3 linked regions of the Phenylobacterium zucineum HLK1 genome follow. The main gene of each other region encodes a partner of the protein of the gene in region 2 in a complex. Links are inferred from orthologs where the notes say so. Each region holds a gene or a part of one and is shown on either strand. Other genes may lie near its edges. The genes, in order: secG, secY and secA.

Region 1 (10,167 bases), 530 kb from region 2 along the record:
CGGCGGTGTTCTTCGTCCAGACGGCCCCGTTCGACGGGACCCTGCACCGAGACATCCGGGCCGCGGTCTACGGCCCGGACTATCAGGGTCCGCCCGGCGACGAGCGCCGCTAGAGCGCCCGCAGCGCCCGGCGGCCGGCGTAGATCGCCTGGTCGCCCAGCTCCTCCTCGATGCGGAGCAGCTGGTTGTACTTGGCCGTACGGTCCGAGCGGGCCAGCGATCCGGTCTTGATCTGACCGCAGTTGGTGGCGACTGAGAGGTCCGCGATCGTGGAATCCTCGGTCTCGCCCGAGCGGTGGCTCATCACCGCCGTGTAGCTGTTGCGGTGGGCCATATCGACGGCGTCCAGGGTCTCGGACAGCGTGCCGATCTGGTTGACCTTCACGAGGATCGAGTTGGCCAGACCCTTCTCGATTCCCACGGCCAGGCGCTCCGGGTTGGTGACGAACAGGTCGTCGCCCACGAGCTGGACCTTGCCGCCCAGGCGCTCGGTCAGGATCTTCCAGCCGTCGAAGTCGTCCTCGGCACAGCCGTCCTCGATGGTGACGATCGGGAACTTGGAGACGAGGCCCGCCAGGTACTCGACCATGCCGGCGGGATCGACCGTCTTGCCCTCGCCCTCCATCACGTACTTGCCGTTCTTGAAGAACTCGGTGGAGGCCACGTCGAGGCCCAGGTGGAAGTCCTCGCCGCAGCGGTAGCCCGCGCCCTCGCCCGCCTTGACGATGAAGGCCAGCGCCTCCTCGGCCGAGCCGATGTTGGGAGCGAAGCCGCCCTCGTCCCCGACGTTGGTGTTGTGGCCCGCGTCCTTCAGCTGCTTCTTCAGCGCGTGGAAGATCTCGGCGCCCATGCGCAGGGCTTCCGAGAAGGTCTCGGCGCCGGTCGGCAGGATCATGAACTCCTGGATGTCGATCGGATTGTCGGCGTGGGCGCCGCCGTTGATGATGTTCATCATCGGCACCGGCAGGATGCGGGCCGAGACGCCGCCCACGTACTTGTAGAGCGGCAGGGCCGAACTGCTGGCCGCCGCCTTGGCCGTGGCCAGGCTGACGCCCAGGATGGCGTTGGCGCCCAGGCGGCTCTTGTTCGGCGTGCCGTCCAGCTCGATCAGCATCCGGTCGATGCGGCGCTGGTCCTCGGCGTCCGAGCCTGACAGCGCGTCATAGATCTCGCCGTTCACCGCATCGACGGCCTGCCGCACGCCCTTGCCGAGGTAGCGGGCCTTGTCGCCGTCGCGCTTCTCCACGGCCTCGTGGGCCCCGGTCGAGGCGCCCGAGGGCACCGCCGCACGGCCCATGGCGCCGTCCTCGAGGATCACGTCGACCTCGACGGTCGGGTTGCCCCGGCTGTCCAGGATCTCACGGGCGGTGATGTCGACGATCTCGGTCATGGAGCTCCCTCGGGTGTTGCGGCGCGCGAGCCTTAGCCACCTTCCGCGACAGGGGCAACTTGACTTCCCCGGTTGACTTGCCGCGGCGTCGGCCGGTCATGCCGGGACGCCAAGGGAGGAAGATCATGCTGCTGGTGGAAAAGCCGTTCGACGGGGTCGCCGTCGTCACCCTCAACCGGCCCGAGGCGATGAACGCCCTGTCGAAGGCCCTGCGCCAGGCGCTGCGGCAGGCCATGGTCGAGCTGGACGCCGACCCCGAGGTGAAGGTGATCGTCCTGACCGGCGCGGGCGAGCGGGCGTTCACGGCCGGGCTCGACCTGAAGGAGCTGTCGTCCGATCCGTTGGGCATGGGCGCGGCCAACACGACGGACCCGGCCGAGAACCCCGCCCGCGCGCTGCTGGCCACCCGCAAGCCGATCATCGGCGCGATCAACGGCGTGGCGATCACCGGCGGCTTCGAGGTGGCGCTGGCCTGTGACGTGCTGATCTGCTCGACCAACGCCCGTTTCGCCGACACCCACGCGCGGGTCGGGATCACCCCCGGCTGGGGGCTGTCGCAGAAGCTGTCGCGCGTGATCGGCCCCTATCGGGCCAAGGAACTGTCGCTGACCGGCAACTTCCTCGACGCCAGAACCGCCTACGAATGGGGCCTTGCGAACCGCGTCGTCGAACCCGGCGAGCTGATGGAGGCCGCGCTGACCCTGGCCCGGCAGATGGCCGACATCGAGGCCGACATGCTGGTCGGATACAAGGCGATGATCGACGACGGCTACGAGACGACCCTGGCCGAGGGGCTCAAGCTGGAGCACGAGCGCTCGCTCGCGCACAACGTCGAGGTCACGCCCGAGATGGTCGCCGCCCGCCGCGAGAAGGTGCAGGCCCGCGGGCGGAGCCAGTAGCGCGCATGCGAACGGCCCCGCCTGTCGCCAGACGGGGCCGCGCGGAATCGCTGCCTCGGATGAGGCTTAGTCTTCCTTCGGCGTCAGGACCTGGCGGCCTTTGTACATGCCGGTCTTCAGGTCGACGTGGTGCGGGCGCTTCAGCTCGCCCGTTTCCTTGTCTTCGTGATAGGCGTTCGGGCCCAGCGCGTGGTGCGAGCGACGCATGTTCCGCCGCGAGGGCGAGGTTTTTCTCTTGGGAACGGCCATCGGAAATCTCGAAATGACTGCGGCGGCCGAGTGAGGCCGCCGACGTGAGCGGCGGTGTATGCATGAAACGCCGCTTCGGATCAAGCGCCCGCCTCGGGTTCCTCCCAATGCAGCCCCTGCCGGCCCACGCTCGTTGGAGTGAAACCATGGAAGCCGAGATCCACGCCCTCTTCCGCCGCCACGAGGACAACTTCAACCGCGGCCTGCACGGCGAGGCGGCGCCCGAGGACGCGGGCGCCCTCTTCACGCCCGAGTTCATCGCCGCCGGGCCCCAAGGGGTCGCGACGGGGCGGAACGACGCCTCGCTCGTCGAGGCGATGAGGGCCGGCTACGATCACTACCGGGCCACAGGCGCCCAGGCCATGACGCTCCGCGACGTCGCGGTCACGCCTATCGACGACCGGCACGCGACAGCCAAGGTCAGCTGGCGCGCCCGCTACCGCCGCAAGGACGGCTCGCAGACCGATATCGACTTCGAGGTGACCTACTTCGTACGCTTGACCGACGAGGGACCCAGGATCTTCGGCTGGGTGTCGGGCGACGAGGAGGCCCTGCTGCGCGAAAGGGGCCTGGCCTAGACCAGCCGGCTCCGCTCCTTGGCCGCGCCGATGAAGCTGGCGAACAGCGGGTGCGGGTCGAACGGCCGGCTCTTCAGCTCCGGGTGGTACTGCACGCCGACGAACCAGGGATGGTCCGCCCGCTCGCAGATCTCGGGCAGCTGGCCGTCGGGCGACAGGCCGGTGAACTTCAGGCCCGTGGCCTCGATCCGCTCGCGGTAGCCGATGTTCACCTCGTAGCGGTGGCGATGGCGCTCCTGGATGGCGGTCGAGCCGTAGATCTCGGCCACCCGCGATCCGGGGGCCAGCACGGCGTCATAGGCGCCGCAGCGCATGGTGCCGCCCAGCTCGCCCCCCTCGGCGCGGACCTGCTTCTCGTTCCCCCGGGTCCACTCGGTCATCAGGCCGACGATGGGCTCGGAGGTCGGGCCGAACTCGGTGGACGAAGCTTGCCGGATGCCGGCCAGGTTCCGGGCCGCCTCGATCATCGCCATCTGCATGCCGAAGCAGATGCCGAAGTACGGGATCTGGTGCTCGCGGGCGAACTGGACGGCCCGGATCATCCCCTCCGAGCCGCGCTCGCCGAAGGCCCCCGGGACCAGCACGCCGTGGACGTTGGCCAGACGCACGGCGATCAGGTCCTCGTCCTTCTCGAAGGCCTCGCCCTCGATCCAGTCGAACTTGACCCGGACGTTGTTGGCCACGCCGCCGTGGACCAGCGCCTCGACCAGCGATTTGTAGGCGTCGGTCAGGCCCGTATACTTGCCGACGATGGCGATGTTCACCTCGCCGTCGGGGTGGCTCAGGCGGTGGGAGATCTCTTCCCAGCGGGTCAGGTCAGGCTTCGGCGCCTGGTCCAGCAGGCCGAAGACGTCGAGCACCTCGGTGTCGAGTCCCTCGTGGTGATAGTCCAACGGCACGGCGTAGATGTTGGCGCTGTCCATCGCCTGGATGACGGCGCTGGGGCGCACGTTGCAGAACTGGGCGATCTTGCGCCGCTCGCCCTCGGGGATCGGGAACTCGGTCCGGCACAGCAGGATGTCGGGCTGGATGCCGATCGAGCGCAGCTCCTTCACCGAGTGCTGGGTCGGCTTGGTCTTCATCTCGCCGGCCGTCTTGATGAACGGCAGCAGCGTCAGGTGGATGTAGCAGGCGTGCCCGCGGGGCAGCTCCTGGCCCAGCTGGCGGATCGCCTCGAAGAACGGCAGGCCCTCGATGTCGCCCACCGTGCCGCCGACCTCGATCAGCACGAAGTCCACATCCGGGCCGGGATCGGAGAGGACGAAGTCCTTGATCTCGCCGGTGACGTGCGGAATGACCTGGACCGTCGCGCCGAGGTAGTCGCCGCGGCGCTCCTTCTCGATGATCGTCTTGTAGATCTGGCCCGTCGTGATGTTGTCGGCGCGGGTGGCCGAGACGCCCGTGAAGCGCTCGTAGTGGCCGAGGTCGAGGTCGGTCTCGGCCCCGTCGTCGGTCACGAAGACCTCGCCGTGCTGGTAGGGGCTCATCGTCCCCGGATCGACGTTGAGATAGGGGTCGAGTTTCCTCAGACGGACCTTGTAGCCGCGCGCCTGCAACAGGGCGCCAAGCGCGGCGGACGCGAGACCTTTACCAAGAGAGGAGACCACGCCGCCGGTGATGAAGATGTACCGGGCCATGGGCGCTCAGAGTAGCCGTGATTCGCCGGGGCGGCCCGCCCCGTGGTGCAAACTATCCACGGATTACTGCGGCGCGGCGGGCGCGGGGGCCGTTTGGGGAGCCGGTTGCGGAGCGGTCGGGGCCGGCTGGGCGCCGAACGGATTGCCGACCACGGGCGCGGGGGCCTGGAGCGGCGCGGGGCCACCCTGCGCCGGCGCGGCCGGGGTCGGCTGGGGCGCCGACTGGTTCAGGCTGTTCGGATCGATGGCGTCCACCTTCAGGCGGTCGACCACGGACGAGGAGCCCCCTTCCCGGCCGGCCATGATCGTCAGCAGCAGGCCCAGCACGAAGAACACCGACCCCAGGATCCAGGTGATCCGGGTCATCAGGTCGCCGGCCCCGCGCGCGGTCATGAAGCCCGAAGGCCCGCCGCCCATGCCCAGCGCCCCGCCTTCGGACCGCTGCAGCAGGACCACGACGATCAGGAAGAACGCGACGATGACCTCGATCACGAGGAGCAGCGTGAGCAGCATGGACAGTCTTTCCAGTGCGCGGCGGACACACCCCGCCGAAATGAAGCGCGCGCTCTACCACCGAGGCGGGCCCAAGGCCATAGGTAGCGGGTCGCTTCCGTCGGACAAGTGATGATTCTCGACCTGCAGCGCCTGCCGATCCTCGAAACCGAACGGCTCCGGCTCAATCCCCTGACCCTCGAGGACGCCGAGGCGATCTTCCCCCTCCTCGCAGACCCGGAGGTGCTCGCCTATTGGGAGGCGCCCGAGCCCAACGACCCCGACGTCGTCGCCGGCGTGGTCCGCAACCACGTCGAGGACATGGCGGCCGGGCGCGCCATGCGCTGGGCCATGCGCCGGCTCTCGGACGGGGCGTTCGTCGGCTGCTTCGACATTACCGAGATCGACCGGCGCCATCGCAGGGCCCAGGTGGGCCTGATGTTGGGCCGGCAGACCTCGGGCGAGGACTATGGCCTGGAGGCGATGCGAGCGGTGATCGCCTTCGCCGCGGCGAACGGGCTGCGGAAGCTGACCGCCCGCACGCACCTGGGCGCCCGGCGCTCGGAGAGCGTGCTCGAGAAGCTCGGCTTCGAGGAGGAGGGCCTGCTGCGCGGCCACATCCTGGAGGACGGCGAGCGGCGGGACGTGCGGCTGTTCGGCCTTCTGCTCTAGGCTGGGCGGCCCTATCTCCACGGCAGGGAGACCCGCCATGACCCAGCCCATCGTCGTCGCCGGCTTCGACCACATCGTGCTGCGCGTCCGCGACAAGGAGCGGATGCTCGCCTTCTACTGCGGCGTGCTGGGGCTCTCGGTGGACCGCGACCGTCCGGAGATCGGACTCACCCACATCCGCTGCGGGCCGCAGATGATCGACCTCGTCACGCTCGACGGCCCGCTGGGGCGGATGGGCGGCGCCGGGCCCGGCGCCGAGGGCCGCAACCTCGACCATTTCGCCCTGCAGGTGCGTCCCTACGACGCCCAGGCGATCAAGGATCACCTGGCCGCTCACGGAGTCGCCGTGACGGACGAAGGCCCCCGCTACGGGGCCGACGGCGACGGCTGGTCGATCTACCTGCAGGACCCCGAGGGCAACACGGTCGAGCTGAAGGGCCCCGGAGCCTGAGGGGGCCCTAGAGGGCGTTCACGATCCCGAGGAAGTCCTGCGCCTTCAGGGACGCGCCGCCCACCAGCGCGCCGCCCACCTCGTCGGCGTGCAGGATCTCGGCCGCGTTCGACGGCTTCACCGAGCCGCCGTACAGGATGGGGACCGCCCTGCCCGCCTCGCCGAACATCTCGACCAGGGTGGCCCGGATCGCGCGGTGCATTTCCTCGATCTCGGGCGTGGTGGGCGTCAGGCCGGTGCCGATCGCCCACACGGGCTCATAGGCCACCGCGAAGGCCTTGCCCGCCAGCTCGGTCGGCAGCGAGCCGCGGACCTGGCGCGTGACGATCGCCAGCGCCTGGCCGGCCTTACGCTCCTCCAGCGTCTCGCCGACGCAGACGATCGGCTCCAGCCCCGCGCGCAGCGCCGCCTTGACCTTGCCCGCCACCAGGGCGTCGGTCTCGCGGTAGCCCGACCGCCGCTCGGAGTGGCCGAGGATCACCAGCTTCGCGCCGGCGTCGGCCAGCATCTCGGCCGAGACGTCGCCGGTGAAGGCGCCCGATTCGTCCGTGTGGCAGTCCTGACCGCCGACCAGCACCGGCGTCCCCGCCAGCGCCTCGCTCATCCGGTGGACCAGCAGACTGGGCGGACAGATCGCCACGCGCGCGGCGCTCGCGGCCGCCCCGGCGGCCACGGCCTTGGCCTCGGACAGCGCGGCGGCCAGCCCGTTCATCTTCCAGTTTCCGGCGATCAGCGGCTTGGGAGCGGTCATCTTGCCTCACATACGTCGCAATGGCCGGCGCGGTTAAGGCAAGCTGGGCGGCCTGTCACCTCCTTGCCGTACGGAAGCGGCCTCCACTATACCGGCCCGCACGCCTGCGCCCCGGAAAGGGTTATTCCTGATGCTCGCCGCCATCCGCCAGTTCGCGAAGTCCTGGGTCGCCGCCGTCCTGATCGGCCTGCTGATCGTCAGCTTCGCGGTCTTCGGCATCAACGACGTATTCAGCGGCGCCACCGGCGACCAGGTCATCAAGGCCGGCTCGCGGGTGGTCACCTCGGCCGAATTCCGGCGCGAGTACGAGGATTACCGCAAGCGGCTGGAACAGCAGGCCGGCCAGCCCATCACGCCCGAGATGGCCGAGGCCAACGGCATCGACCGCCAGGTGCTGAACGGCCTGGCCACCCGCGAGGCCTTCGCCGAGATGCTGCACAAGATCGGCATCCGCCCGTCGGACAAGCTGCTGGTGGCCGAGATCTCGAAGATCCCGGCCTTCTTCGATCCGATCAGCGGCCGCTTCGACCGCAACACTTTCCAGCAACGCCTGGCCGAGAACGACATGACCCCGGAGGGCTTCGACCGCGCCCTGCGGGACCAGATGGCCGCCCAGCACTGGGGCGCGGGCGTGGGCGAAGGCCTGCGCGCGCCGCGGGCCTACGGCGCGCTCGGCGCCATCTTCGGCCTGGAGAGCCGGGACGTGGCCTGGTTCAACGTGACCGCCGCGAACGTTCCGGCCGTGGCGGCGCCGACCGACGAGCAGCTGACGGCCTTCATGAAGGAGAACGCCGAGCAGCTCACCCGTCCCGAGATGCGCGTGCTGACGGTGGTGCGCTTCACCCCGCAGGCCGTTCCCCAGAACACGCCCGTCGACGAGGCCGAGCTGAAGAAGCTCTACGAGTTCCGCAAGGACACCTTCTCGCGCCCGGAGACCCGCACGCTGGTGCAGATTCCCGCCAAGGACGCCGCGGCGGCCCAGCAGATCCAGGCCGGCCTGGCGCGGGGCGACGATCCGGCCGCGGTCGCCAAGGCCGCCGGCGTGGACGTCATCACCTACGAGGACAAGCCGAAGACCGCCCTCGCCGACCGTCGCGTGGCCGACGTCGCCTTCGGCCTGCAGCCCGGCCAGGTCGCCCGCGCCCAGGGCGAACTGGGCCTGGCGGTCGTGAAGGTGATCTCCGTGACCCCCGGCCAGACGGTCACCCTCGAGGAGGCCCGGCCGGTGCTGGAGGCCGAGCTGCGCAAGAACGCCGCCGCCCAGAAGGTCTACGAGCAGGCCGAAGCCTACGACGAGGCGCACCGGGGCGGGGCCGACCTGGCCGCCGCGGCCCAGCAGGTCGGCGTACCGGCGATGACGGTGGGTCCGGTGACCCGCCAGGGCGTGGACGAACAGGGCCGGCCCGTCCCCGGCCTCACGCCGGCGATCCTCGAACAGGCGTTCTCGCTGCCTGCGGGCGGCGAAGGCGACCTGACAGACGCCGGCGAGGGCGAATCCTTCGCCGTGAAGGTCGAGCGCGTGGTTCCGCCCGCCATGCCGCCGCTCGCCGAGGTGCGCACCGAGCTCGCCCGCGTCTGGTCGGCGCGGGAGACCGCCCGCCGCATGGAGGCCCGGGCGAACGAGCTCGCCGAACGCGTGCGCAAGGGCGAGAGCCTGGAGGCGGTCGCCGCGTCCGCCAGCCTGAAGGTCTCGCGCGCCGAGGGCCTGTCGCGGCAGACCGCGGGCCAGGACCCGGCGCTGTCGGGCGAGCTGCTGAACCGCGCTTTCGGCGCTCGCCCCGACGACGTGATCGTCGGCCGGGCCCGGGAGTTCGCCTTCTCGGTGGCCAAGGTCAGCAACATCCGCATGCAGCCCGGCCCCACCGCCGCCATGCTGACCGAGCAGCAGCGCGGCGAGATGACGAACACCCTCTTCCGCGAGATCGCCGACGCGGCCCAGCGCGCGGCGCGCGACAAGCTGAAGGTGCGCGTGGATGTGAACCGCGCCCGCGCCGCGGTCGGCTTCGAGCCCCTCGACGCCAAGGCCCCGGCGGAGAAGAAGAAGTGACGCCGGAGCCGTCGTTCGAGGCGTTCCGGTCGACCTACGACGGCGGCGCTCCGCAGGTCGTCTGGACGCGGCTGGTCGACGACCTGGAGACCCCCGTCTCCGCGTTCCTGAAGATCGGTCACGGCCGGCCGTACGCCTTCCTGTTCGAATCGGTGGAAGGCGGCGCCTGGCGCGGCCGCTATTCGATCATCACCCTGGCGCCCGACCTCGTCTGGCGCTGTCGCGGCGACGTGGCCGAGGCGGCCGAGGGCGAAGACATCGCCGCCGGCCGGTTCACCACCCAGCCCGGCGGGGCGCTGGATTCGCTGCGCGACCTGCTGGCCGCCTCGCGCATCGAGCTGCCCCCGGGCCTGCCGCCCATGGCCGCGGGCGTCTTCGGGGCGATCGGCTACGACATGATCCGGCTGGTCGAGCGCCTGCCGAACGTGAATCCCGACCCGTTGGGCCTGCCCGACTCGGTGCTGGCGCGTCCCTCGATCGTGGCGATCTTCGACGCCATCGCCCAGGAGATCATCCTGGTGACGCCGGTCCGTCCGGGCATGGCGTCGGCCGAACAGGCCTATGAGGCCGCCCGCGCGCGGCTGCAGGCGGTCGTCGACGACCTGCGAAGGCCCGCGCCGCCGCTCACCGGGACGGCCACGCCCGAGCCCGACAGCTTCACGACCCCGGTCAGCCGCGAGGCGTACCGCGAGATCGTCGAAAAGGCGAAGGGCTACATCCGCGCCGGCGACATCTTTCAGGTCGTCCCCAGCCACCGCTTCCGCGCGCCGTTCACCCGCGATCCATTCGCGCTCTACCGCTCGCTGCGCCGGACCAACCCGTCGCCGTTCCTGTTCTTCCTGGACTTCGGCGGTTTCCAGCTCGCCGGCTCGAGCCCCGAGATCCTGGTGCGCCTGCGCGACGGCAAGATCACCATCCGGCCGATCGCGGGCACCCGCCCCCGCGGCGCGACGCCCGAGGAGGACCTGCGGCTCGAACAGGAGCTCGTGAACGATCCCAAG
Region 2 (8,637 bases):
ATGAAGCTGGGCGAGTTCGCCCCCACGCGCTTCTTCCCCGGCCACGCCGCCGACAAGAAGGCCAAGAGGAAGTAAGATGGCCAAGCAAGCGAAAGCCCGGCGGCTCGCCGGGATCGAGGCGATGGCCAAGGTGCGGACCCTCCGCACCAGCCCGCGCAAGCTCAACCTGGTGGCCCAGTCGATCCGCGGCCTCAAGGTTCAGCGCGCCCTCAACGAGCTGGAGTTCAGCCACAAGCGCATCGCCCGCGATGTGCGCAAGGCGCTCTACTCGGCCATCTCGAACGCCGAGAACAACCACAACCTCGACATCGACAACCTGGTCGTGGCCGAGGCCTTCGTCGGCAAGAACCTGATCATGAAGCGCTTCCACGCCCGTGCGCGCGGTCGCGCCTCGCGCATCGAGAAGCCGTTCAGCGAGATCACCATCGTGGTCCGCGAGCAAGGTGAGGCCGCCTAATGGGTCAGAAGATCAATCCCGTCGGGCTGCGTCTCGGCATCAACCGCACCTGGGACAGCCGCTGGTTCGCCGACGGCCCCGAGTACGGCCGCCTGCTGCACGAGGACATCAAGGTCCGCCGGGCGCTGAAGAAGCGCCTGTACCAGGCCGGCGTGTCGCGGATCATCATCGAGCGTCCGCACAAGAAGTGCCGCATCACCATCTATGCCGCGCGCCCCGGCGTGATCATCGGCAAGAAGGGCGCGGACATCGAGAAGCTGCGCAAGGACGTCGCGGCGATGACGGACGGCGAGGTTCACCTGAACATCGTCGAGATCCGCAAGCCCGAGACCGACGCCCAGCTGATCGCCGAGAACATCGCCCAGCAGCTCGAGCGCCGCGTGGCCTTCCGCCGCGCCATGAAGCGTTCGATGCAGTCGGCGATGCGCCTGGGCGCCAAGGGCGTCCGGATCAACGTCTCGGGCCGCCTCGGCGGCGCCGAAATCGCCCGCATGGAGTGGTACCGCGAAGGCCGCGTGCCGCTGCACACCCTGCGCGCCGACGTGGACTACGGCTTCACCGAGGCCAAGACCACCTACGGCGTGATCGGCGTGAAGGTGTGGGTGTTCAAGGGCGAAGTGCTCGAGCACGACCCGATGGCCCTCGACAAGCGCCTGGCCGGCGAGAGCGGCCCGGCCGGCGAAGGCGGCGGCCGTGAGCGCGGCGACCGTCCCGATCGTGGCCCCCGGCGCGAGCGCCGCGGCGAGCCGTCGAACGCCTAAGGATCGCTAAGCCATGCTGTCTCCGAAGAAGACCAAGTACCGCAAGCAGTTCAAGGGCCGCATCCACGGCACGGCCAAGGGCGGGTTCACGCTGAACTTCGGCTCGTACGGCCTGAAGTCCATGGAGCCCGAGCGGATCACTGCGCGGCAGATCGAGGCGGCCCGCCGCGCGATCACCCGCCAGATGAAGCGCCAGGGCCGGGTGTGGATCCGGGTGTTCCCCGACGTGCCGGTGACCGGCAAGCCGGCGGAAGTCCGGATGGGTTCGGGCAAGGGTTCGGTCGAGTACTGGGCCGCCCGCGTCCACCCTGGCCGCATCATGTTCGAAATCGACGGGGTGCCGGATGACGTCGCCCGCGAAGCCCTGCGCCTCGGCGCGGCCAAGCTTCCGGTGAAGACCCGCATCGTCACCCGCATCGACGCCGCCGTGGAGCACGCGTGATGAAGATCGACGAAGTCCGGGGCATGACGCCCGACCAGCTGAACGAGCAGCTCGTGGCCCTCAAGAAGGAGCAGTTCAACCTGCGCTTCCAGAAGGCGACGGGTCAGATCGAGAAGACCCACCGCGTAGACGAGGTGCGCAAGGATATCGCGCGCATCAAGACCGTCCTGCGCGCCAAGCAGGCCCAGGCCTGAGGAGACTGACGCAAATGCCGAAGCGAATCCTCGAGGGCGTCGTCGTCTCCGACAAGGGCGACAAGACGGTTGTGGTGAAGGTCGAGCGGACCTTCCTCCATCCGGTGCTGAAGAAGACCGTCCGCCGGTCGAAGAAGTACCACGCCCACGACGAGGCCAACACGTACAAGGTCGGCGAGGTCGCCCGCATCATCGAATGCGCGCCCAAGTCGAAGCTGAAAACCTGGGAAGTGCTGCCTAAGGGCGGCGCGGCCCAAGCGTAAGGATCCGGATCCATGATCCAGATGCAAACTAACCTGGACGTCGCCGACAACTCCGGCGCCCGCCGGGTCATGTGCATCAAGGTGCTCGGCGGCGCCAAGCGGCGCTACGCCGGCGTCGGCGACAAGATCGTCGTCTCCGTGAAGGAGGCGATCCCGCGCGGCCGCGTGAAGAAGGGCGACGTGCTGCAGGCGATCGTCGTGCGCACCAGCCAGGGCATCAAGCGCAAGGACGGCTCGGTGATCCGCTTCGACAAGAACGCGGCCGTGATCGTCAACAAGCAATCCGAGCCGATCGGCACGCGGATCTTCGGGCCTGTTCCCCGCGAACTGCGCGCCAAGAACCACATGAAGATCATCTCGCTCGCCCCCGAGGTGCTGTAATGGCGTCGAAGATCAAGAAGGGCGACCGCGTGGTCGTCCTCACCGGCAAGGACAAGGGCCGCGAGGGCTCGGTCCTGAAGGTGTTCCCGAAGGAACAGCGCGTGCTGGTGGAGGGCCTGAACATGGTCCAGCGCCACACCCGTCCGTCCCAGCTCGATCCCCAGGGCGGGATCAAGAACAAGGAAGCGCCGCTCCACCTGTCGAACGTGGCCATCGTCGATTCCAAGGGCAAGCCGACCCGCGTCGGCTTCCGCGTGGAAGGCGACAAGAAGGTGCGGTTCGCCAAGACGACCGGCGAGGTGATCAATGGCTGATCAAGCTTACGAACCGCGGCTGAAGACCGAGTACCGCGAGCGCATCCGCAAGTCGCTCAAGGACCGGTTCGGCTACAGCAACGAGATGCAGATCCCGAAGCTGGAGAAGATCGTGATCAACATGGGTGTCGGCGAGGCTGTCGCCGACTCCAAGAAGATCCAGTCCGCGATGGCCGACCTGGCGAAGATCGCCGGCCAGAAGCCCGTGTCGACCAAGGCGCGGACCTCGATCGCCGGCTTCAAGCTGCGCGAAGGCATGACGGTGGGCTGCAAGGTCACCCTGCGCAAGGACCGGATGTACGAGTTCCTTGACCGGCTGATCACCATCGCCCTGCCGCGGGTGAAGGACTTCCGGGGCCTGAAGCCCACGTCGTTCGACGGCCGCGGCAACTACGCCATGGGTCTGAAGGAGCACATCGTGTTCCCGGAGATCAACTACGACCAGATCGACCAGATCTGGGGCATGGACATCATCGTCACCACGACTGCGAAGACCGACGACGAAGCCCGCGAGCTTCTCAAGGAATTCCAGTTCCCGTTCGTTCAGCAATAAGCGGCGGGAAGGAAGAGAACATGGCCAAGAAAAGCGCCGTCAATCGCAACGAACGGGTCAAGAAGCTCGTCAAGCAATACGCCGCCAAGCGCGAGGCGCTGAAGGCGATCGCCAACGACGAGAGCCTGCCCCTCGAGGAGCGCTTCGAAGCGCGCCTGAAGCTGGCCGAGCTGCCGCGCAATTCCGCGGCCGTTCGCATCCGCAACCGCTGTGAGGTGACGGGCCGTCCGCGCGCCTATTACCGCAAGCTGAAGATGAGCCGGGTCTCCCTGCGCGAACTGGGTTCGCACGGGCTGATCCCGGGCCTCGTCAAGTCGAGCTGGTAGGAGGGTCAAGATGGTCAACGACCCGATCGGCGATCTGATCGCCCGCATCAAGAACGCCGCCTCGCGCGGCCGGTCCAAGCTGACGACGCCGGCGTCGAAGATGCGCGCGCGCGTCCTCGACGTGCTGGCCGAGGAAGGCTACATCCGCGGCTACCAGCTGGTGCAGAAGCCCGGCGCGTTCCCGGAATTCGAGATCGAGCTGAAGTACTTCGACGGCCAGCCGGTCATCGTCGAGATCAGCCGCGTCTCCAAGCCCGGCCGCCGCGTCTATTCGTCGATCAAGGACCTGAAGCCCGTGAAGAACGGCCTCGGGATCTCGATCCTCTCGACGCCCAAGGGCGTCATGTCCGACAACGCCGCCCGCGAGGCGAACGTTGGCGGCGAAGTCCTCTGCCGGGTCTACTAAGATGTCTCGTATCGGTAAGAAGGCGGTCGCTGTCCCCAGCGGGGTGACGGTGACCATCGACGGCCAGACGGTGACGGTGAAGGGGCCCAAGGGCCAACTCGCCTGGACGGTCGCCGAAGAGATCGAGGTCCGCCAGGAAGGCGCCGAGATCCTGCTCTCCAAGCGGGACGAGAGCACCCGGGCGCAAGCCATGTGGGGCCTGTCGCGCACCCTGGTGAACAACATGGTCGTGGGCGTCACCCAGGGCTATGAGCAGACCCTCGAGCTCGTGGGCGTCGGCTACCGCGCCGCGATGAAGGGCCAGGCGCTCTCCATGCAGCTCGGCTTCAGCCACGACGTGGACGTCGCGCCCCCGGCCGGCATCACGTTCGCGACGCCGAAGCAGACCGAGATCAAAATCTCGGGCATCGACAAGCAGCTGGTCGGCGAAACCGCCGCCCGGATCCGCCGCCTCCGTCCGCCGGAGCCCTACAAGGGCAAGGGCGTGCGGTATGCCGGCGAGAACGTCCGGCGCAAGGAAGGCAAGAAGAAGTAAGCCATGGCGCTCTCTCCCCGCGACACCACCAAGCGCCGCGCGCAGCGCGTCCGCACCCGCCTCCGCAAGGTGGCGAACGGCCGTCCGCGTCTGTCGGTCTTCCGCTCGGCCAAGAACATCTACGCCCAGGTCATCGACGATGAGCGCGGCGTGACCCTGGCCGCGGCCTCCTCGCTGGAAGGCGAGAAGAAGGACAAGGGCTCGGACAAGGACGCCGCCGCCCGCGTGGGCGCCCTGGTCGCCCAACGGGCGATCGAGAAGGGCGTCAAGGACGTCGTCTTCGACCGTGGCGGCTACCTGTACCATGGCCGGGTGAAGGCCCTGGCCGACGCCGCGCGCGAAGCCGGCCTGAATTTCTAAGGAACGATCGATGGCTCGCAGGAACGAAGAGCGCGGCGACCGTCGCAATCGCGAAGAAGAACGCGACAGCGAAATCGTCGAGAAGCTGGTCCACATCAACCGCGTCGCGGCCACCGTTAAGGGCGGCCGCCGGTTCTCCTTCGCCGCCCTGATGGTGGTCGGCGACCAGAAGGGCCGCGTGGGCTTCGGTCACGGCAAGGCGCGCGAAGTGCCGGAAGCCATCCGCAAGGCGACCGAAGAGGCCAAGAAGTCGATGATCCGCGTGCCGCTCCGCGAGAGCCGCACCCTGCACCACGACGGCGCTGGCCGCTGGGGCGCGGGCAAGGTGATGGTCCGCGCTGCGCCTCCCGGCACCGGCGTCATCGCCGGCGGTCCGATGCGCGCGGTGCTGGAAACCCTGGGCGTCCAGGACGTCGTCGGCAAGTCGGTCGGCTCGTCCAACCCCTACAACATGGTGCGCGCGACCTTCGAGGCGCTGAAGGCCCAGTCTTCGCCCCGCCAGGTCGCCGCCAAGCGCGGCAAGAAGGTCTCCGACGTGATCGGCCGCAGGGCCGACGGCGCTTCGGCGGCCCAGCCGGCCGCGGATGCGGAAGGTTAAGTCACATGGCCAAGATCACCGTTCGCCAGACCGGCAGCCCGATCCGCCGGACCAAGGACCAGCGCGCCACGCTCGTCGGCCTCGGCCTGAACCGCGTGGGCCGGGTCTCCACCCTTGAGGACACGCCCGCGGTCCGCGGGATGGTCGCCAAGGTGGCGCACCTCGTCGAAGTGGTGGAGGGGTAACCTCCACCCGAGGGGCCTTCGGGCCCCTTTTCGGCCTTTCGGGGCCGACCGTTTTCCACAGCCGAGTCGGGGGCTTCCCCCGGCGCCAGATCTCCAAGGAGAGGCCACATGACCAAGCTGAACGAACTCGCTCCGCGCGAAGGCTCCACCAAGAACCGCATGCGCGTCGGCCGCGGCCCGGGCTCGGGCAAGGGCAAGACCGCCGGCCGCGGCGTGAAGGGCCAGAAGGCCCGGACCGGCGTCTCGATCGCCGGCTTCGAAGGCGGCCAGATGCCGCTGCACATGCGGATGCCCAAGCGCGGCTTCAACTCGCGCAATCGGAAGGACTTCGCCGAGGTGAACCTGTGGCGGATCGAGCAGGCGATCGCCGCCGGCAAGCTCGACGCCAAGGCCGCCATCGACGCCGAGGCCCTGCTGAAGGCGGGCGTCATCCGCCGCGCCAAGGACGGTGTGAAGCTGCTGGGCAAGGGCGAGCTGAAGTCGAAGCTCAACCTCACCGTCTACTCGGCGACGGCCTCGGCCCGCGCCGCGGTCGAGAAGGCCGGCGGCAAGCTGACCACGACCAAGCCGGAAGCTGCCCAGGACGCTTCGGCGGAAGCCTGATCCGCATCTGCGACGACGCCGGCCTCGCTATCGGGGCCGGCGCGTCCTATGTGATCCCGGTCACGAGTCAGGGGATTTGCTGAATGGCTTCGGCCGCCGAACAGCTCGCCGCGAACATGAACTTCCAGGCCTTCGCCAAGGCCACGGAGCTTCACAAGCGTATCTGGTTCACCCTCTGGGCGATGATCGTCTACCGGGCGGGCTGCTACATCCCGATCCCCGGCATCGACGCCGCCGCGCTGCAGCAGGCCTTCCAGGGCCAGGCGCAGGGCATCCTCGGCATGTTCAACATGTTCTCGGGCGGCGCCGTCGAGCGGATGGCGCTCTTCGCCCTGAACGTGATGCCGTACATCTCGGCCTCGATCATCGTGCAGCTGCTGGGCACCGTCTATCCGCCGTGGGAGAAGCTGCGGAAGGAAGGCGGCGAGGCCGGCCGCAAGCAGCTCAACCAGTACACCCGCTATCTCACCGTCGTGCTGGCGCTGTTCCAGTCGTTCGGCATCGCCATGGGCCTGTCGCAGAGCCCGGGCCTGGTCGAGAATCCGGGGCTGTTCTTCATCGTCTCGACCGTCGTCACCCTGACCGGCGGCACCATGTTCCTGATGTGGCTGGGCGAGCAGATCACCAGCCGCGGCGTGGGCAACGGCATCAGCCTGATCATCTTCGCCGGCATCGTGGCGGTCCTGCCGCGCTATGTGGCGCAGGCGTTCGAGATGGCCCGCACCGGCGCCATGAGCGGCGGGGCCCTGTTCCTGATCGCCGCCCTGGTGATCGCGGTGACCGTCGCCATCGTCTTCATGGAGCGCTCGCAGCGCCGCCTGCTGGTGCAGTATCCCAAGCGCCAGGTGGGCAACCGCATGTTCGGCGGCGACACCTCGTTCCTGCCGCTGAAGATCAACACCTCGGGCGTGATCCCGCCGATCTTCGCCTCGAGCCTGCTGCTGCTGCCGACGACGGTGATGGGCTTCGCGGCCACCGCGAACCTGCCGGAGTGGCTCCAGTGGCTGCCGGCCGCGACCGGCCAGCTGCAGCACGGCCAGCCGCTGTTCATGCTGCTCTACGGCGGCCTGATCGTCTTCTTCTGCTTCTTCTACACCTCGGTCGTCTTCAGCCCCGAGGACACGGCGGAGAACCTGCGCAAGTACGGCGGCTTCCTGCCCGGCATCCGTCCCGGGAAGCGTACGGCCGAGTACCTGGACTTCGTGCTGACCCGCCTGACGGTGATCGGCGCGGCCTACATCACCATCGTCTGCCTGCTGCCCGAGGCCCTGATCGGCTTCTACAACGTGCAGTTCTACATGGGCGGCACCAGCCTGCTCATCGTGGTGAGCGTTACCATGGACACCGTGGCCCAGATCCAGTCGCACCTGCTGGCGCACCAGTACGAGGGGCTGATCAAGCGGTCCAAGCTGCGCGGCGGGGGCCGCGGGCGCTGATCGGATAGACAGGGAAAGTGACGCCGGCGCCGGCAAGAGCGCCGGCTCGGGGAGGGGTAGTCGATGAACCTGATCCTGTTCGGACCGCCGGCGGCGGGGAAGGGGACCCAGGCCAAGCGCCTGGTCGAGCAGCGCCGGATGGTGCAGCTCTCCACCGGCGACATGCTGCGCGCCGCCATCGCCTCGGGCTCGGAGCTGGGCCAGCGGGTGTCGGGCATCATGGAGCGCGGCGAGCTCGTCTCGGACGCCATCGTCATCGAACTCATCGAACAGCGCCTGCCCGAGGCCGAGGCGGCGGGCGGGGCGATCTTCGACGGCTTCCCGCGGACCCTGGCCCAGGCCGAGGCGCTGGACGCCATGCTGGCCGGCCGCGGCCGGCGGATCGACCTGGTCGTCCGCCTGAAGGTGGACGATGCGGCCCTGATGCAGCGCATCGCCGGGCGCTTCGCCGAATCGGGGCGCGCCGACGACAACCCCGAGAGCTTCAAGGTCCGCCTGGACGCCTATAACCGCCAGACCGCGCCGCTGCTGCCGTACTACGAGGGGCAGGGCAAGCTGGTCGAGGTGGACGGCATGGGCTCGATCGACCAGGTCGCCGCCGCGATCGACGCGGCCCTGACCGGAGCTGCGGCCTGATTCCCGCCGGCCCAGCCCACGCCCTGCGGCGCCAAGGCGCGCCTGTGGCCAAGTTGCGTGGCCGGGCGGCTCATGCTTTCCTTAACCATCCCGAGGCTACCCTCGGGCACGAGTGCGATCCGGCGCGGGAAGGGGAACCCCTTGCGCGCGCAGGAAATCGTTCACAATTGGGCGTTTCCGCCATTGA
Region 3 (10,587 bases), 590 kb from region 2 along the record:
GGGAAGGTCCAAGTGATCGCGCCCCAGGGCTTTCTGGAGCACGCGGTCTCCGAGAACATCATCGCCGGCCCCGCCATGCAGCGCCGGGCGGCCTACCAGTTCGGCGGCGGCCAGCCGCGCGGCCCCGAGGGGCCCATCAGCTCGGGCATCGGCCAGGCGGTCAGCTCCGGGACCCAGACGCTCATCCCGCCGACGCTGGAGATCGAACGCACCGGCCAGACCCTGACGGTCGACGGCGTGCGCCTGGAGTTCCAGGTGACGCCCAACACCGAGGCGCCGGCCGAGATGAACATCTACCTGCCGGACCTGAAGGCGCTCAGCCTGGCCGAGAACGCCAACGCCACCATGCACAACGTGCTGACGCCGCGCGGCGCCCTGGTGCGTGACGCCAAGCTGTGGGCGGACGGCCTTTCGGAGTCCCTGCGCCTCTACGGCGACCGGACCGACGTGCTGTTCACCAGCCACGCCTGGCCCCGCTTCGGTCGGGAGACGATCGCCGCCTACGTCGCCAGCCACCGCGACGCCTACAAGTACCTGCACGACCAGACGGTGCGCCTGATGAACGAGGGCCTCACGGGCCCCGAGATCGCCAACCGGCTCAAGCTGCCGGAGGCGCTGGACCGCGAGTGGTTCAACCGCGGCTACTACGGCACGCTCAGCTTCAACAGCCGGGCGATCTACCAGCGCTACATGGGCTGGTACGACGGCAATCCGGTGAACCTCGCGCCGCTCGATCCGGTCGACGAGAGCGCCCGCTACGTCGCCGCCATGGGCGGGGCGGGCAAGGTGCTGGCGCAGGCGCGCCGGGCCTACGACGCCGGCGACGACCGCTGGGCGGCGACCCTGCTGAACCGGATCGTGCTGGCCGATGCGACGAACGTGGCCGCCCGCGAGCTCCTGGCCCGCGTCTACCGCCGCCAGGCGGCGGCGGCCGAGAGCGCCATCTGGCGCAACATGTACCTGACCGGCGCCCAGGAGCTTTCGCAGGGCGTGCGGCCGGGGCCGGCCCGCGCCGGCTCGCTCGACATGGTCCGCAGCACCCCGACGCCGATGCTGCTCGACCTCCTGGCGGTGCGGCTGGATCCCGCCAAGTCGCGGGGGCAGGCGGTCAGCCTCGACCTCGTCTTCCCGGACCGCGACGAGCGCTATCGGGTGGCCGTGCGCAACGACGTCCTCACCTACGAGGCCGATCCCAAGGGCGCGGCCGAGGCGGTGTTCGTCCTGCCGCGGGCCCAGTTCCTGGCGGCGGCCCTGGCGGGGGCCAGGCCGCCGGCGGCCTCGGAGGGCGAAGCCGGGGCGCTCGTCCGCCTGCTGGGCTTCCTCACGCCGCCGCGGCCGGACTTTCCGATCGTGACGCGCTGACCGCGCGGGCGGGAACTGGCAGGGCGTAGCCGGCGGCCTTCGCCCGCTTCCCGCCGCGCTCGATCTCCTTCAGGAGGTCGTGGACGTAGATCCCGAAGTCCACCTGGATCGTGTGCCTGGCCGACTTGTAGTAGGGGCCGAGGTGCAGGGCCTCGTCCTTGGCGGTGACCTGCGCCATCTCCGCGGGCGCGGGCGGCTTGTAGCGGCCCACGAGGTAGGCGCCGGCGAGCTTGGCCTGCTGCTCGGCGAAGTTGACCAGCGTCGGCAGGGGCTGGGCCAGGCCCATGAAGAACAGGTTCGGGATTCCCGGCTTCATCATCCGCTTGAACAGCGGGAAGCGGTGCTCGGCGTCCGGCAGCAGCTCGGGATCCGTGAAGAACGGGAAGCTGATCCTGTAGCCGGTGGCGTAGACGATGGCGTCCACGTCCTCGACGCTGCCGTCCTCGAAGCGGACCTTCTTGCCCATCAGCTCGGCGATGTTCGGCTTGAACTTCACGTCGCCGCAGCCGGCCCGGGTCAGGAACTCGCCCGAGACGGACGGGTGCGCCTCCAGCGGCTCGTGGTCGGGCTTGGGCAGGCCGTAGTCCTCCATCCGCCCGATGGCCCGCTTGATTTTCTTGCGGGCCAGCGCCAGGCCCAGCTTGCGCGGGAACCAGGGGGGCAGGGCCGCCTTGTCCGCCGGCCGGCCGTCCATGTACTTCGGCAGCACCCAGACGCCGCGCCGGGCGGCGACCCAGAGGTTCCTCGCGATCGGCCGCTGGGACAGCTCCGAGGCGATGTCCATCGCCGAATTGCCCATGCCGACGACGACGATGTTCTTGCCGCGCATGTCCACGGGGTCGAACGGGTCGCGGTATTCGTGGGCGTGGAAGGCCGGCCCGTCGAAGGCGCCGGGATACTCCGGGATGCGCGCGTCCCAGTGGTGGCCGTTGCAGACGAACAGCACGTCGTAGAGGCGAGTCTCACCGGTCGACAGCGTCACCGACCAGAGCCCCTCCGCCGTGCGCTCGGCGTGGGTGACCGCGGTGTTGAAGGTGATCAGGGGGCGCAGGCCGAAGTGGTCCACGTAGTCGTGGAAGTACTTCAGGAGCTGGGCGTGGTGCGGGAAGTCGGGCCAGTCGGCGGGGACCGGATAGTCCTCGAAGGCCAGGCGCCACTTCGACGTGTCGATGTGCAGGCTCTCGTAGCAGGCCGACAGGCCGTTCGGGTTTTTGAAGTACCAGTTGCCGCCGATGTCGTCCGACATCTCGAAGCAGTCGAACGGCACGCCCAGGTCCTTCAGCCGCTTGGCGGTCGTGAAGCCGGAACAGCCCGCGCCGATGATGCACGCCTTCGGCAGCGCCTGGGCCATGGTGGTTTCTCCCCTAAGTCGTCGGGGAGAGTTTCACGGCCTTCCGTGGGGGCGGGCAACCCTCCCTTGCCGGGAGGGACGCCGCCTCACACCAGCGCGCCGTGGCAGTGCTTGAACTTCTTGCCCGAGCCGCAGGGGCAGGGCTGGTTGCGGCCGGTGTCCTCCCAGCCGTCGGGCAAGGAGGTGACGGGAAGGGCCTGGCGCTGCTCGGGCGAGATGTTGTCGGGCACGAAGCCGCGCTCGGCCTCGTTCTCGCCGGTCAGCGGGTCGAGGTGGACCTCGAACATCTCCGGAGGCGGCGGCGCGGGCTCCTCGAACTGGAACTCCACCGTCATCAGCCAGCGGGTCACGTTCTGGCGCAGGTCCACCAGCAGCTTCTCGAACAGCGAGAAGGCCTCGGTCTTGAACTCGTTCAGCGGGTCGCGCTGGCCGTAGCCGCGCAGGCCGATCACGTTGCGCAGGTGGTCGAGGTGCATCAGGTGCTCGCGCCACTGCATGTCGATGGTCTGCAGCAGGAAGCTCTTCTCGACGTTGCGCATGTGGTCGCCCACCAGGGCGTTGCGCTCGGCCGCCCGGGCGTCGGCGGCCTGGACGATGCGCTCCTCGATCTCCTCGTTGGCGATGCCGTCCTCGGCGGCCCACTCGGCGATCGGCAGCTCCAGGCCCAGGTACCGGCGAACGTGGTCGTCCAGGCCCGCCACGTCCCACTGCTCGGCGTAGGCCTTGGGCGGCAGGTGGCGCTGGACGAAGTCGGCGATGGTGTCGCGGCGGAACTCGGCGACAGCCTCCGAAAGGTCGGTCGCCTCCATGAACTCCTGGCGCTGCTCGAACACGGCCTTGCGCTGGTCGTTCACGACGTCGTCGTACTTCAGCAGGTTCTTGCGGATTTCGTAGTTCCGCTGCTCGACGCGCTTCTGGGCGGTGGCGATGGCGCTGTTCAGCCACTTGTGCGTGATGGCCTCGCCTTCCTGCACGCCGAAGGTCCGCATGATCGCGTCCAGCCGGTCGCCGGCGAAGATGCGCAGCAGGTCGTCCTCGCACGAGAGGAAGAACTTCGAGTGGCCGGGGTCGCCCTGGCGGCCCGTCCGGCCGCGCAGCTGGTTGTCGATCCGCCGGCTCTCGTGGCGCTCGGTGCCCAGCACGTAGAGGCCGCCCGCGGCCAGGGCCTTCTCCTTCAGGTCCTTGATCTCGGCCTCGATGATCGCGCGCTGGGCGAAGGCCTGCTCGGGCGTCGGCTCGGCGCCCTGCGCCCGCTGCTCGTCGCGCCACTTGGCCAGCTTCATGTCGACGTTGCCGCCCAGCTGGATGTCGGTGCCGCGGCCGGCCATGTTGGTGGCGATGGTCACCGCGCCCGGCACGCCGGCGTCGGCGACGATCAGGGCCTCCTGCTCGTGGTAGCGGGCGTTCAGCACGCTGTGCGGGATGCCGGTCTGCGTCTTCCCGTCGACCTCGAACTTGTGCGCCTTCAGCAGCTCGGAGAGGTGTTCCGACTTCTCGATCGAGACGGTGCCCACGAGGATCGGCTGGCCCCGGCGGTAGCACTCCTCGATCTGCTTGATGATCGCCTGGTTCTTCTCGGCGCTGGTCCGGTACACCTCGTCGTCGTCGTCGATGCGCTGGATCGGCCGGTTGGTCGGGATCTCGGCCACGTCCATCCGGTAGATGTCGAGGAACTCCTGGGCCTCGGTGGCCGCCGTGCCGGTCATGCCCGACAGCTTGGAGTAGAGGCGGAAGTAGTTCTGGATCGTCACCGAGGCCAGGGTCTGGTTCTCGGGCTGGATGACGGCGCCTTCCTTGGCCTCGATGGCCTGGTGCAGGCCTTCGGACAGGCGGCGGCCATGCATCATGCGGCCGGTGAACTCGTCGATCAGGATCACCTCGCCGGCGCGGACGATGTAGTCCTTGTCGCGGGTGTAGAGCACGTTCGCCCGCAGCGCCTGGTTCACGTGGTGCACGACCGAGACGTTCGCCGGGTCGTACAGGCCCGCCGAGTCCTCGGCCAGGTGCCCCGCCTCCTCCAGGATCTGCTCGATCCGCTCCGAGCCTTCCTCGGTGAGGATGACCTGGCGCTGCTTCTCGTCGTGGTCGTAGGTGGTCGGGTCCTTGACCAGCTCTTTGATGAGCAGGTCGATGGTCTTGTAGAATTCCGAGCGGTCCTCGGTGGGACCCGAGATGATCAGCGGCGTGCGCGCCTCGTCGATCAGGATCGAGTCCACCTCGTCGACGATCGCGAAGTTGTGGCCGCGCTGGACCATCTCGCGGGAGTCGTAGACCAGGTTGTCGCGCAGGTAGTCGAAGCCGAACTCGTTGTTCGTGCCGTAGGTGATGTCGCTGGCGTAGGCCGCCTGGCGCTGGCCCTGGGACAGGCCGTGGACGATCACGCCCGTGGTCATGCCCAGGAAGCCGTAAACCTGGCCCATCCATTCGCTGTCGCGCTGGGCCAGGTAGTCGTTGACGGTGATGACGTGGACGCCCTTGCCCGCCAGGGCGTTGAGGTAGACGGGGGCGGTGGCCACCAGCGTCTTGCCTTCGCCGGTCCGCATCTCGGCGATCCCGCCCTGGTGCAGGACCATGCCGCCGACAAGCTGCACGTCGTAGTGCCGCTGGCCCAGCACGCGCTTGGCGGCCTCGCGCACCACGGCGAAGGCCTCGTCCAGCAGCTGGTCCAGGGTCTCGCCCTTCGCCAGGCGGGCCCTGAACTCGTCGGTCTTGCCCCGCAGCTCGGCGTCCGAGAGGGCCTGGATCTTGGGCTCCAGCGCGTTGATCTTCAGGACACGCGCCTGCATGCCCTTGACCTTGCGGTCGTTGGAGGAACCGAAGAACCGTTGGAAGATGCTCAAGGGAAGGCGTCCGTTGTGCGAGGCGTCGGCGGCGACTGAAGGGGCCCTGCGCCCGCCGGCAAAATAGGCCCGTCAGAGGGCGCGCGAGACTTAAGCAGCCCCCCTCCCAGTGTCAACGCGGCCGACTGGCGCCACATCCGCCCTGCAGCAGACGATGTTCCGCTATTGTTCCGGTGGCCGGCGTGCGTTATCGTTGGAGCATGGACGAGGACCGGCCCGGCGGGAATGTGCTCCATGCTGATGAGGTTTTCCTCATTCAGGGCGCGATCTTCGAAGTCAACCGGGCGCTGGGAGGCGGCTTCCTCGAAGCGGTCTATCAGGAGTGCCTCGGGATCGAGTTCGAGGCGCGCGGCATCCCCTTTGTCGCCACGCCTGCATTGCGGCTGGCCTACAAGGGGCGGCCCTTGAGACAGACCTATGCGCCCGACTTCGTCTGCTTCGATAAGGTGCTGGTGGAGTTGAAGGCCGCGCGAGCGATCGCGCCTGAGCATCGGGCCCAGGTGCTGAACTATCTACGGGCGACAGGCCTGAGGCTGGGATTGCTGGTGAATTTCAGCCTGCACTCCAAGGCGCAGGTGGAGCGGCTGGCGCTGTAGGTTTGGCCACGAACAAACACGAACCAACACGGACGCCCGGCGGCCGACCTTCGTGAAGCGAGGAGAAATGCGCGCCCTCGGCGCGCGAAAACCGCCATCTCCGTGATCCGGGGACCCCCTGTTCGTGTTGGTTCGTGTTTGTTCGTGGCCATAAAGAAAAGGCCCTCCCGCAGAGGGGAGGGCCGATCCGCCCGAAAGGCTGGGAGCGCCTAGAAGACCTCGAAGAGGCCCGCGCCGCCCATGCCGCCGCCGATGCACATGGAGACGACGACGTTCTTGGCGCCGCGGCGCTTGCCTTCCTGCAGGACGTGGCCCGCCAGGCGCGCGCCGGTCATGCCGAAGGGGTGGCCGATGGCGATCGAGCCGCCGTTGACGTTGTACTTCTCAGGATCGATGCCGAGCTTGTCGCGGCAGTAGAGGCACTGGCTGGCGAAGGCCTCGTTCAGCTCCCACAGGTCGATGTCGTCGACCTTCAGGCCGTGGCGCTCGAGCAGGCGCGGGATCGCGAACACCGGGCCGATGCCCATCTCGTCGGGCTCGCAGCCCGCGACCGCCCAACCCTTGAACACGCCGAGCGGCTTCAGCCCGCGGCGCTCGGCCTCCTTGGCCTCCATCACCACCACGGCGGCCGCGCCGTCCGAGAGCTGCGAGGCGTTGCCGGCGGTGATGAACTTGCCCTCGCCGCGGACCGGCTGGAGCTTGGCCAGGCCTTCCAGCGTGGTGTCGGGGCGGTTGCACTCGTCGCGGTCGACCACGTAGTCGACGACGGACTCCTCCTTCGTCTCCTTGTTGACCACCTTCATCTTGGTCTTCATCGGGACGATCTCGTCCTTGAACTTCTCGGCCTGCTGGGCGGCGGCCATCCGGCGTTGGCTCTCGAGCGAGTACTCGTCCTGGGCCTCGCGGCTGACGTTGTAGCGCTCGGCGACGATGTCGGCGGTGTCGATCATCGGCATGAAGATGGCCGGGTACAGCCGGGTCAGCTCGGGGTCGAAGTTCTCGGCGCTGCCGGGGCCCGGGTTCGGCATGGAGATCGACTCCACCCCGCCGGCCACGACGACGTCGGCGCCGCCGTTGCGGATGTAGTCGGCGCCCATGGCGATGGTCTGCAGGCCCGACGAGCAGAAGCGGTTGACGGTCACGCCCGAGGTGGTGATCGGCAGGCCGCCCAGCAGGCCCGCCTGACGGCCGAGGTTGCCGCCGCCGTGCGCCACGTTGCCCAGGAAGACGTCCTCGATCTCGGCGGGGGCCACGCCCGAGCGCTCGACGGCATGCTTCACCGCGTGCGCGGCCATCGAGACCGTCGGGGTCATGTTGAATCCGCCGCGGGCGGACTTGGCCAGGCCCGTCCGGGCGTAGGAGACGATGACCGCTTCGCGCATTTTAAATGATCCTCCGGGACAATCGGTTGGCGCTTTTAAACAAGCGTTGGAACTCGGGGCAACCTTTGCATCCCGGGATGGAAATGGCTAGGGACGGCCCGCGCCGGCAACGTGCGGCGCCGCTCCGGAAAACCTGGGGGTGACCGCATGGCGCCGGCCAAGCCTCTTCGCACCGCCTGCCTCGTCCTGGCGCTCGCCGGGACGCTCGCCGCCTGCGGCGGGAACGGCGACGGCGACCGGCCGCCCGAGCGGGGCGACGTGGCGGTGGCGCGGGTGGACGGCCGCACGGTCTGGGCCTCGGACGTCAAGCGCGAGGCGGTGGCCCAGGGGCTGATCGGCGAGGGCGAGCCGCTGGATCCCGCCTCGGACCTGTTCCGCCGGGTGCTGGACGAGGTGGTGGACCAGAAGCTGCTGGCCGCCGAGGCGCTGAAGCGGAACCTCGACGAGGATCCCGTGGCCCAGCGGCGCCTCGCCGCCGCCCGCGACCGCATCCTGGGCGACATGCTGATCGAGGACGTGGTCGCCGACGCCGTCACCGAGAACAACATCCGCGGCCTCTACGCCGAGCAGCAGCGGGTGGCCAAGCGGCAGGAGGAGATCCGCGCCCGTCAGATCGTGCTCGCCACCGAGGCCGACGCCGAGGCGGTGAAGAAGCTGCTGGCGGCCGGCGCCTCGTTCGAGGCCCTGGCGATGGAACGCTCGCGCGATCCCGAGACGCGCTTCAACGGCGGCGACCTCGGCTACTTCACGACCGACGTCATGCCCGAGGCCTACGAGCTGGCGCTCAAGACGGCCAAGCCGGGCGAGATCGTGGGCCCCTTCGAGGTGGAGGGCGGCGTCGCCCTCGTGAAGGTCGAGGACCGCCGCCTGGAGCAGCCGATCACGCTGGAGGCCGCCCGGCCGCAGATCGTGCGCTTCCTGACCTACGACCGCATCCGCGACCTGCTGGAGAAGCTGCGCGGCAAGGCCAAGATCGAGAGCCTGGTGAAGCCGCAGGACGGCGCGCCCCGCGCCGAACCGCCGGCCGATGCCCCCCAGGCGGCCCCCAAGGCGGCGCCCCAGGCGGCGCCCCAGACCCCTCCCAGCAAGGCGAAGACCTCATGAGCCGCAAGCCCGCGAAACCGAAGGCGCCCCCCTCCAAGCTCGCGGCCAAGCCCGCCGCCAAGCCGGTGGAGGTGGTCGGCCAGACGCTCGAGCGCGCGCTCGACCCGCTGACCACGGCGCTGAAGCGCGCGGCCCTCAAGCGCGCCGACAAGCAGGCGCACACCTTCGACCGCGAACCCGCCCCAGCGCCGGCCAAGGTGGACAAGAGCGCCATGCCGGTCTCGCCGCTGGCCGTGCCGTTCCCGCGGATGAAGCCCATCGCCGGCGTGGAGCTCGCCGTCGGCCGGGCCGGCTTCTACAAGCACGAGCGCGACGACCTGATGGTCATGGCGTTCCCGGAAGGCGCCAGCGCCGCCGGGGTGTTCACCCGCCATGGCGTCGGCTCGGCGCCGGTGGACTGGTGCAAGCGCCACCTGGAGGCCACCAAGGGCGAGGGCGCCCGGGCGTTGGTGGTCAACGCCGGCTGCGCCAACTCCTTCACCGGCAAGCCCGGCGCCGACGCCGTGCGCCGGGTGGCCGCCGGGGTGGCCAAGCGCTTCGACTGCCGCCAGCGCGACGTGATGGTGGCCTCCACCGGCGTCATCGGCGTGCTGCTGGACGACACCAGGATCACCGCCCGCCTGCCCGAGCTGGAGCAGAAGCTCTCGCCCGACAACTGGGCCGCCGCGGCCCGGGCGATCATGACCACCGACACCTTCCCGAAAGGCGCCTACGCCGAGGCGCAGATCGACGGGACGACGGTGCGCATCGGCGGGATCTGCAAGGGGTCGGGCATGATCGCGCCCGACATGGCCACCATGCTGGCCTTCGTGGTCACCGACGCTGCGATTTCGCCGGGCGCCCTGCAGGCGCTGTGCAACCTCTACACCCGCAACACCTTCAACGCGGTGACGGTGGACGGCGACCGCTCGACGAACGACACGCTGCTGCTGTTCGCCACGGGCCAGTCGGGCGCGCCGCGGATCAGCCGCGCGGGCGACAAGCGCCTGGCCGACTTCCGCGACAAGCTGGAAGGGGTGCTGATGGACCTCGCGCACCAGCTCGTCCGCGACGGCGAGGGGGCGACCAAGTTCATCAAGATCACGGTGACGGGCGCCGAGACCGCCGCCTCCGCCCGCAAGATCGCCCGCTCGATCGCCGACAGCCCGCTGGTGAAGACCGCCTTCGCGGGCGAGGACGCCAACTGGGGCCGGATCGTCATGGCCGTGGGCAAGGCCGACGAGCCGATCGACCGCGACAGCCTGAGCGTGAAGTTCGGCGACCTGTGGGCGGCCCAGGACGGCCTGATCGCGCCGTCGTACAACGAGGCGCGGATGAGCGCCTACATGAAGAAGAAGGAGCTGGAGGTCACCGTCGACGTCGGCGTCGGCAAGGCCAGCTCCACCGTCTGGACCTGCGACCTCACCAAGCGCTACGTCGAGATCAACGGCGACTACCGGAGCTGATTTTCCCTTCCCGCCGGGGACGAGCGGGATGTGAGATGAGCGGAGGAGGATGCGGGATGACCCGGGCCATCGTCGTCCAGACCGCCACGGCCCTGCTCGAGGAGGCCGAGCGGATCGCCCAGGCGCTGCTGGAGGAAGGGCTGGCGGCCTGCGTGCAGATCACCCCGATCCGCAGCCGCTATGTCTGGAAGGGGCGCATCGAGCGGCAGGACGAGCACCTGCTGCTGATCAAGACCCGCGAGGACCTCTTCGAGTCCGTCCACGGGCGCATCCTGGCCCTGCACGGCTACGAGCAGCCCGAGGTGATCGCCCTGCCGGTGAGCGACGGCGACCCCGGCTATCTCGCCTGGATCGCCGAGGTCACCCGCCGCCGCGACTAGTGGTTGGACCAGACGCCCGAGCGGCTCCCGCCGCCTGAGCGCCCGCCGCCCGAACGCTGACCCCCGCCGCGGCGCGGGCCCTTGAAGGCCGGACGCTCGCCGCCGCCCGCCTCGGTCCGCGCGGGAC

Evidence for each region.
Region 1: secY (region 2) and secG share a complex: the UniProt entries of both Escherichia coli proteins name them as parts of the sec protein translocase complex. The link is inferred for Phenylobacterium zucineum HLK1 from one-to-one orthologs.
Region 3: the proteins of secY (region 2) and secA are in contact, whole or in part, in a crystal structure (PDB 3DIN), measured with the Thermotoga maritima proteins. The link is inferred for Phenylobacterium zucineum HLK1 from one-to-one orthologs. Residues at the interface, in WP_004081795.1 of Thermotoga maritima: Glu108, Gly109, Glu110, Glu111, Ala236, Glu237, Arg238, Arg239, Ile240, Thr241, Ile242, Gln243, Tyr244, Ala245, Arg246, Arg247, Val248, Thr249, Gly250, Arg251, Arg252, Val253, Tyr254, Gly256, Ala257, Ser258, Thr259, Tyr260, Leu261, Pro262; in WP_004082002.1 of Thermotoga maritima: Glu261, Ala262, Arg263, Lys300, Ala301, Arg302, Thr303, Ile304, Ile305, Leu323, Tyr324, Asp325, Pro326, Val329, Ser330, Tyr333, Ile336, Lys340, Phe345, Val349, Glu363, Phe364, Tyr374, Ser375, Gly376, Gly377, Glu393, Ile395, Thr482, Ser483.

Annotation. Positions count from the first base shown.
Region 1 is NC_011144.1:1,956,528-1,966,694, forward strand. Bases 3,542-6,447 are described here. They hold secG (preprotein translocase subunit SecG), read right to left. Parts: upstream 5,267-6,447; coding sequence 4,817-5,266; downstream 3,542-4,816. Other genes in these bases: PHZ_RS09645 (CTP synthase), read right to left, coding at 3,542-4,753; PHZ_RS09655 (GNAT family N-acetyltransferase), read left to right, coding at 5,378-5,917; PHZ_RS09660 (VOC family protein), read left to right, coding at 5,955-6,368; tpiA (triose-phosphate isomerase), read right to left, coding at 6,376-6,447. In the rest of the region: PHZ_RS09620 (serine hydrolase domain-containing protein), read left to right, coding at 1-113; eno (phosphopyruvate hydratase), read right to left, coding at 110-1,390; PHZ_RS09630 (enoyl-CoA hydratase), read left to right, coding at 1,516-2,289; rpmF (50S ribosomal protein L32), read right to left, coding at 2,356-2,538; PHZ_RS09640 (DUF4440 domain-containing protein), read left to right, coding at 2,685-3,116; more of PHZ_RS09645, read right to left, coding at 3,113-3,541; more of tpiA, read right to left, coding at 6,448-7,119; PHZ_RS09670 (peptidylprolyl isomerase), read left to right, coding at 7,250-9,166; trpE (anthranilate synthase component I), read left to right, coding at 9,163-10,167. UniProt on the Escherichia coli protein: Subunit of the protein translocation channel SecYEG. Overexpression of some hybrid proteins has been thought to jam the protein secretion apparatus resulting in cell death; while this may be true it also results in FtsH-mediated degradation of SecY.
Region 2 is NC_011144.1:1,422,381-1,431,017, forward strand. What follows is about bases 5,766-8,637. They hold secY (preprotein translocase subunit SecY), read left to right. Parts: upstream 5,766-6,461; coding sequence 6,462-7,814; downstream 7,815-8,637. Other genes in these bases: rpmD (50S ribosomal protein L30), read left to right, coding at 5,766-5,775; rplO (50S ribosomal protein L15), read left to right, coding at 5,884-6,378; PHZ_RS06915 (adenylate kinase), read left to right, coding at 7,878-8,450. Also shown: rpsS (30S ribosomal protein S19), read left to right, coding at 1-75; rplV (50S ribosomal protein L22), read left to right, coding at 77-457; rpsC (30S ribosomal protein S3), read left to right, coding at 457-1,218; rplP (50S ribosomal protein L16), read left to right, coding at 1,232-1,660; rpmC (50S ribosomal protein L29), read left to right, coding at 1,660-1,854; rpsQ (30S ribosomal protein S17), read left to right, coding at 1,869-2,117; rplN (50S ribosomal protein L14), read left to right, coding at 2,130-2,498; rplX (50S ribosomal protein L24), read left to right, coding at 2,498-2,812; rplE (50S ribosomal protein L5), read left to right, coding at 2,805-3,365; rpsN (30S ribosomal protein S14), read left to right, coding at 3,386-3,691; rpsH (30S ribosomal protein S8), read left to right, coding at 3,702-4,097; rplF (50S ribosomal protein L6), read left to right, coding at 4,099-4,632; rplR (50S ribosomal protein L18), read left to right, coding at 4,636-4,992; rpsE (30S ribosomal protein S5), read left to right, coding at 5,003-5,590; more of rpmD, read left to right, coding at 5,596-5,765. UniProt on the Escherichia coli protein: The central subunit of the protein translocation channel SecYEG. Consists of two halves formed by TMs 1-5 and 6-10.
Region 3 is NC_011144.1:832,810-843,396, forward strand. The notes cover bases 2,600-5,925. They hold secA (preprotein translocase subunit SecA), read right to left. Parts: upstream 5,554-5,925; coding sequence 2,800-5,553; downstream 2,600-2,799. Other genes in these bases: PHZ_RS04115 (flavin-containing monooxygenase), read right to left, coding at 2,600-2,713; PHZ_RS04125 (GxxExxY protein), read left to right, coding at 5,754-5,925. Also shown: PHZ_RS04110 (alkyl/aryl-sulfatase), read left to right, coding at 1-1,362; more of PHZ_RS04115, read right to left, coding at 1,322-2,599; more of PHZ_RS04125, read left to right, coding at 5,926-6,149; PHZ_RS04130 (acetyl-CoA C-acyltransferase), read right to left, coding at 6,359-7,531; PHZ_RS04135 (peptidylprolyl isomerase), read left to right, coding at 7,679-8,635; bifunctional glutamate N-acetyltransferase/amino-acid acetyltransferase ArgJ, read left to right, coding at 8,632-10,080; divalent-cation tolerance protein CutA, read left to right, coding at 10,137-10,460; PHZ_RS04150 (DEAD/DEAH box helicase), read right to left, coding at 10,457-10,587. UniProt on the Escherichia coli protein: Required for protein export, interacts with the SecYEG preprotein conducting channel.